One region of the Acidihalobacter yilgarnensis genome, then DNA from elsewhere that is predicted to be linked to it. Evidence: predicted binding sites of a transcription regulator. Region 1 holds the regulator's gene; the other holds the start of a gene.

The links. Region 1 encodes FNR, which switches genes on or off when oxygen is low (the NO sensors DNR and NnrR bind a similar motif). Its sites were predicted from a motif close to TTGATNTANATCAA; they were not measured.
Region 2: the regulator FNR is predicted to act here: its motif matches at 1,972-1,985, upstream of hemN (oxygen-independent coproporphyrinogen III oxidase).

The regions. Positions count from the first base shown of each region.
Region 1 is NZ_CP017415.1:151,789-155,199, forward strand. It holds gene pip (prolyl aminopeptidase) at 1-759, shown strand, start outside; gene dtd (D-aminoacyl-tRNA deacylase) at 756-1,205, shown strand; gene fnr (fumarate/nitrate reduction transcriptional regulator Fnr) at 1,226-1,987, opposite strand; gene hisB (imidazoleglycerol-phosphate dehydratase HisB) at 2,141-2,734, shown strand; gene hisH (imidazole glycerol phosphate synthase subunit HisH) at 2,769-3,411, shown strand, end outside.
Region 2 is NZ_CP017415.1:2,655,549-2,658,959, reverse strand. It holds gene pepN (aminopeptidase N) at 1-576, shown strand, start outside; gene BI364_RS18995 (DUF3458 domain-containing protein) at 486-1,778, shown strand; gene hemN (oxygen-independent coproporphyrinogen III oxidase) at 2,066-3,411, shown strand, end outside.

The DNA of each region.
Region 1 (3,411 bases):
CTCTTCGATCAACGTGGTAGCGGTCGTTCGACCCCGCATGCCGAATTGCGTGACAACACCACGATGCATTTGATTGAAGACATCGAGCGCATCCGCGAATATCTGGAGATCGACCGTTGGGTGGTGTTCGGCGGGTCCTGGGGCGCGACGCTGGGACTGGCATATGCCGAGGCGCATCCCTCGCGCGTGCGAGGTGCAATTCTGCGAGGTATCTTTCTGTGTCGGCAAGAAGATATCGATTGGTTCTATCAGTTCGGGGCCGGGCGTCTTTTTCCAGATTACTGGGAGGACTTCCTTGCGCCGATCCCGCCTGCGGAGCGCGGCAATATGGTCGCCGCGTACCAGCGACGTCTCGTAGGTGATGATGAGGTGGCGCGGATGGCCGCGGCGCGTGCCTGGTCAGTCTGGGAGGGGCGTACGGCGACCTTGTATCAGAGCCCTGCGGTGGAGGAGCACTTTTCCGATCCCTACGTCGCGCTCGCACTCGCGCGGATCGAGAATCACTATTTCGTGCATCACGGTTTTCTGGATTCTGGGCAGCTGCTGAAAGAGGCGGATCGTCTGGCCGACATCCCGGGCGTGATCGTGCATGGTCGTTACGACGTGATCTGCCCACTGGACCAAGCTTGGGCGCTACAGCGTGCCTGGCCGGATGCGCGGCTTGAGGTCGTGCCCGATGCGGGCCATTCCGCGGCAGAGCCGGGGATCATCGATGCACTGGTACGCGCAACGAACGCTTGGGGAGCCGAGTTGGCATGATCGGTCTGTTGCAGCGCGTCAGCCAGGCCAGCGTGCGTGTCGATGGCGCGGTGATCGGAGAAATCGGTTGGGGTTTGCTGGTGCTTGTGGGCGTCGAGCGCGGTGATGGGTTGCCGCAGGCGGATCGCCTGCTGGAGCGGCTACTCGGTTATCGCGTGTTCCCCGATGCCAGCGGCAGAATGAATCTGGGTCTCGGAGCGGTAGGCGGCGGATTGCTGTTGGTGCCGCAGTTTACCTTGGTGGCCGATACCGATAAGGGGCTGCGCCCGAGTTTTGCGCCGGCCGCGGAGCCTGTGTTGGCGCGCACGTGTTTCGATTACCTGCTGGCTTGCGCGCAGGACAGCCATGCGGTTGTGGCGTCCGGCCGCTTCGGTGCGGAGATGTCGGTGGCCCTGGTGAATGAAGGGCCAGTGACTTTTCGAGTTCGAGTGGCGCCTGGGGGGTGAAGTGAGAAGTCCGGTGGTTTCTAACCGTGGCGCGGCTCGCCAGCGGAAGCGGTCGCACTGAGGTTGCACAGCCCGCTCATGCGGCTGCGATCGACGAGGGTGATGGCCTTGCGGTCTACTTCGATGAGGCCTTCCTGCTGGAAGCGGGTGAACAGACGGCTGACGGTTTCCACCGCCAGGCCCAGATAGTTTCCGATGTCGCTGCGCGACATGCTCAGATTGAAGGCCTGGCCGGAATAACCGCGCAGTTCGAAACGTGAAGCCAGGTTGAGCAGGAAGCTGGCGAGCCGTTCCTCGGCGCTGCGGTTGGCGAGCAGGCGCATGAACTGCTCGTCGGAATTGAGTTCGCGGCTCATGATGCGCAGCAATTGTCGTTGCAGGCCGTCGACTTCATGGGCGAGGGTGTGCAGGCGGTCGAACGGTAGTTCGCAGATGCTGGTGGTTTCCATGGCGACCGAGGATTCGGGGTGGATGCCGCTGCCGATGGCATCGAGCCCGAGGATTTCGCCGGGGAGGTGGAAGGCGTTGATCTGCTCCTCGCCACTGTTCGTGGTGGCGTAGCTCTTGATCGAGCCGGAGCGCACGGCATACAGCGCCTGGAATCGATCACCCTGGCGGAACAGGCTCGCACCGCGCTGCAGGGGTTTGCGGCGGTTGACGATCTGGTCGAGACGCTCGATGTCGCCGCGGGAAAGGCCGAGCGGCAGACATAAATCCTGTAGCTGGCATTCGTTGCAGGCGCGGGACAGATTGTGGATGTTGATGTAAGTCGACGTGTCCACGCGGTGCGTCCCCCCAAGGATTGCGAATGCGCGACCTAGCTTAACAAAAAATGGCGGGGCCGCGTATGGGCGTCCCGTTGCGGGCAATCAGTTCTGCTTTGGATGCGATATGGTATGCTTTCAACCCCGATTTATCGCCTTGCCGGCACGATCATGGAACGACGCATAGCAGAGGTTCAGCGCGAGACCCTGGAGACCAGGATCAGCGTCCGCATCGACCTGGACGGTTCGGGTGAAACCCGTCTGGAAACAGGGGTGCCCTTCTTCGATCACATGCTTGACCAGGTTGGCCGACATGGTCTGATCGATCTCGACGTACATGCGCAGGGCGACCTCAATATCGATGCACATCATACGATCGAGGATGTCGGCATTACGCTGGGACAGGCCTTTGCACGCGCGCTCGGCGACAAGCGCGGTATCCGCCGCTACGGACATGCCTATGTTCCCCTGGACGAAGCGCTATCCCGAGTCGTCGTCGACTGTTCAGGCAGACCGGGCCTGACTCATGAGGTCGATTATCGCCGGGCCGCCATCGGTGACTTCGATGTGGATTTGATCCACGAATTTCTTCAAGGTTTCGTCAACCATGCGGCGATCACGCTGCAGGTCGACAACCTGCGCGGTCGCAACGCGCACCACATCGCCGAGACCGTGTTCAAGGCCCTTGGACGAGCCTTGCGCATGGCCGTGGAGCCCGATCCCCGCGCCGCCGGCACACTGCCTTCGACCAAGGGCGCGCTCTAACCCTCATACGCACTCAAGACTGGTCCTCACAGCTATGGCCGTCCTGGCAATTATCGATTACGGCATGGGCAACCTGCGCTCGGTTTCCAATGCATTACTGCGCGTGGCGCCGGCAGGAGACCGCGTGGTTCTCACGTCGTCACCGGAGGTTGTCCGCGCCGCCGATCGGGTGGTCTTCCCCGGCCAAGGCGCGGCGCGCGATTGCATGCGTGAAATCGTGGGACATGGCTTGGTGGACGCGGTGCTCGATGCGGCTGCAAGTCGGCCGTTTCTGGGCATTTGCATGGGTATGCAGGTACTGCTCGCACACAGCGAGGAAAACGGAGGAATCGACTGCCTCGGGGTCTATCCCGGTACGGTGCGTTACTTCGGACGCTCGCCGCGCGATCCGCTGAGCGGCGAACGTTTGAAGGTTCCGCACATGGGCTGGAACCAACTGCAGCAATCCCGCCCGCATCCGTTGTGGTCCGGCATCCTGGATTTGTCGCGGTTTTACTTCGTACACAGCTATTACGTAGCCCCGGCAGAGACTGGGCTGGTGGCTGCTACGGCCAGCTATGGCGTGGACTTTTGTGCTGCGCTGGCACGCGACAATGTCTTCGCCATCCAGTGCCACCCGGAGAAAAGTGCGGAGGCGGGTCTGCAGTTGCTGCACAATTTTGCGCGCTGGAACGGCA
Region 2 (3,411 bases), 1.1 Mb from region 1:
GACGACTACGAACATATCGAGGGCGTCATCGCCCACGAGTACTTCCACAACTGGACCGGCAATCGCGTCACCTGCCGCGACTGGTTCCAGCTTTCCCTCAAGGAAGGGCTCACGGTGTTCCGCGACCAGAGCTTCACCGCCGAGATGACCTCGGGTACGGTCAAGCGTATCGGCGACGTGAGGCGACTGCGCACCCATCAGTTCGCGGAGGATGCCGGTCCCATGGCGCACCCGGTGCGTCCGGCCGCCTACATGGAGATCAACAACTTCTACACCGTGACGGTGTACGAGAAGGGCGCCGAGGTCGTACGCATGTACGAGACCTTGCTCGGACGCGATGGCTTCCGGCGCGGCATGGACCTGTACTTCAAGCGCCACGACGGACAGGCGGTGACCACCGACGACTTCCTAGCCGCGATGACCGACGCCAACGGCGCCGATCTTGAACAATTCCGCCGCTGGTACGACCAGGCCGGCACCCGAGGGTGGCGGTCGAGGACGAGTGGGAGCCGGAAGCAGGACGCTACACGCTGCGTCTGCGCCAGTCCTGCTCACCGACGCCCGGACAGCCGGTGAAGCTGCCCTTTCTGATCCCGCTGCGCATCGGCCTGGTCGGGCCGGACGGTGCCGACCTGCCGATGCGGCTGGAGGGCGAGACCGACGGCGGCGCGACCGACCGGGTGTTCCGTCTGAGCGATGCCGAGCAGGTACTGTGTTTCACGGGCCTGCCCGTGCGTCCAGTGCCCTCGCTCAATCGCGGCTTCTCGGCGCCGATTCGAGTGGAATACCCCTACGTCTCGTCGACGCTTGCCTTCCTCGCCGCGCACGACAATGACCCCTTCAATCGTTGGGACGCGGGCGAGCGCCTCGCGCTGTCCGTGCTGCTCGATCTCGTTGAAGACGTACGCGCCGGGCGGGCGCTGGCGCTGCCGGCGGGCTTCGTTGAGGCCTTCGCGGCGGTGCTTGGCGATGAGTGCCTGGAGCCCAATCTGCGCGCTGAAATGCTGAGCCTTCCCGGCGAGGCCTGGCTCGCCGAACAGTTCGATACCGTCGACCCGGACGCGATTCACGCAGCACGCGAATACGTGCGCCGGGCGCTGGCCACGGAACTGGAGGCGCAGTGGCTGGTCGCCTACCACGGACACGCGCCGGAGGCGGTCTACCGCTACACGCCGGATGAGGCCGGTCGGCGCGCCTTGCGCAATCTGGCGCTGGTCTATCTCGCGTCTCTTGACAGCCCCGCAGGCGCGCGCCTCGCTGAGACGCAGTTTCATGAGGCCGATAACATGACCGATGCCATGGGTGCACTCGGTGCGCTGATGCTGACCGAAGATCCTGCGTACGGGGTCGCGCTCGCCGCGTTCTACGAGCGCTGGCAGAGCGATACCCTGGTGCTGAACAAGTGGTTCGGCCTGCAGGCGGCGCGGCAGCATTCGGATACCCTCGCCGAGGTCGAGCGTCTGATGGCACATCCAGCCTTTTCCCTGGGCAATCCCAATCGCGTATATGCCCTGCTGGGCGGCTTCATGATGGCCAATCCGACGGGTTTTCACGCCGCCGACGGCAGTGGTTATCGCTTCGCCGCTGATCAGGTGCTGGCCCTGGACGCGCGTAACCCGCAGGTCGCGGCCCGTTTAGTCAAGGTGTTTAGCCGTTGGCGGCGCTACGACGTCGGCCGCCAGGCGTTGATGCGCGCCGAGCTGGAACGCCTCAAGGCGCAGGAGCTGTCGCCCGACGTGTACGAGATCGTCAGTAAGAGCCTGGCTGACGCGGCATAGCATCGGTGAATCCGGGCCGACGGGGCATGGGCGGGTGCCCCGAGCAATCGGACAGGTTGGGGATATCCGAGCCGGCGGCGCGTCTGGCTGGTAGGGCGATGGATGTCACTTCGGCGCGTATTTCGCCTTCCCGCGGCTGCTTTCTGAATCGCCGGTCATCCACCGCAGTGGACGGCTGGCGATTGCCGTGCAGTTGATCTGGGCCAATTGCACGGCCTTGCATCCGGCTTACACTACGTTCTGGGTGTGGCGGTCGATCCGCACACCGGATGCGCCGGGGAGCCGCCTTGAGTACGCACAATCAGACAGTCCGTTTCGACGCCGACCTGATCCGCCGCTACGATCATGCCGGTCCGCGCTATACCTCATATCCGACCGCGGTGCAGTTCGACGAAGCCTTCGACGAAACATGCTATCGGCAGGCGGCGCACACGAGCAACGCAGGCGCGCGAGCGCTGTCGTTGTATTTCCATCTGCCGTTCTGTAATACGGTCTGCTATTACTGCGCCTGCAACAAGATCGTGACCAAGGATCGCTCGCGCGCCGGGCCCTATCTCGAACGCTTGCATCGCGAGATCGAGCTGCAGGCCCGGCTGTTCGGCGCTGGCCGGACGGTGGCGCAGCTGCACTGGGGCGGCGGCACACCGACCTTTCTCTCGCATGCAGAGATGGCGTCGCTCATGGCCGCGACGCGCCGGCATTTCGCTCTGGCCGAGGATGGCGAATACTCCATCGAGGTCGATCCGCGCGAAGCGGGGCCGGGTACCATCGAGCTGTTGGGCGAACTCGGCTTCAATCGCCTGAGCTTGGGCGTGCAGGACTTCGACCCCCGCGTGCAGCGCGCCGTCAACCGCATCCAGGGGGAGGCGGAGACCCTGGGGGTGATTGAGCGCGCGCGCGCCGCGGGTTTCCGCTCGGTGAGCGTCGACCTGATCTACGGCTTGCCGTTCCAGAGCGTCGCGAGCTTTGCCGCCACGGTGGACAAGGTCATCGCGGCGGCGCCGGATCGTTTGTCGGTGTTCAACTACGCCCATCTGCCCGAACGCTTCAAGCCGCAGCGGCGGATCAACACAGAGGATCTGCCCGGCGCGGCGGATAAGCTCGCGATCCTGGAGGACACCATCAGCCGCCTGGGTGACGCCGGCTATATTTACATCGGCATGGATCACTTCGCCCGCCCGGACGACGAACTGGCGGTCGCTCAGCGTGAGGGCACGCTCTATCGTAACTTCCAGGGTTACTCCACCCATGCCGATTGCGATCTCGTGGCCATGGGCGTGACCGCGATCGGCTCGCTGGGCAATGTTTACGCGCAGAATGTGCGGACCGAGGCGGAATATGCCGAGCGTCTGGATGCGGGCCGGCTCGCGGTGTTTCGCGGCGTCGCGCTAAGCGCCGACGATGTGCTCCGGCGCGATGTGATCTCTGCGCTGATCTGTCATTTTCGTCTCGACTACGCCGCCGTCGAGACGGTGCACGGGATCGTGTTCGGCGACTATTTCGCTGTCGAACTGGTGGCGCTGGCCGACATGCGCGACGACGGCCTCCTACGTATGGATGCGCGAGGCCTGGAGGTGACGCCGGCTGGACGTCTGCTCATCCGCAATATCTGCATGATCTTCGACGCGTACCT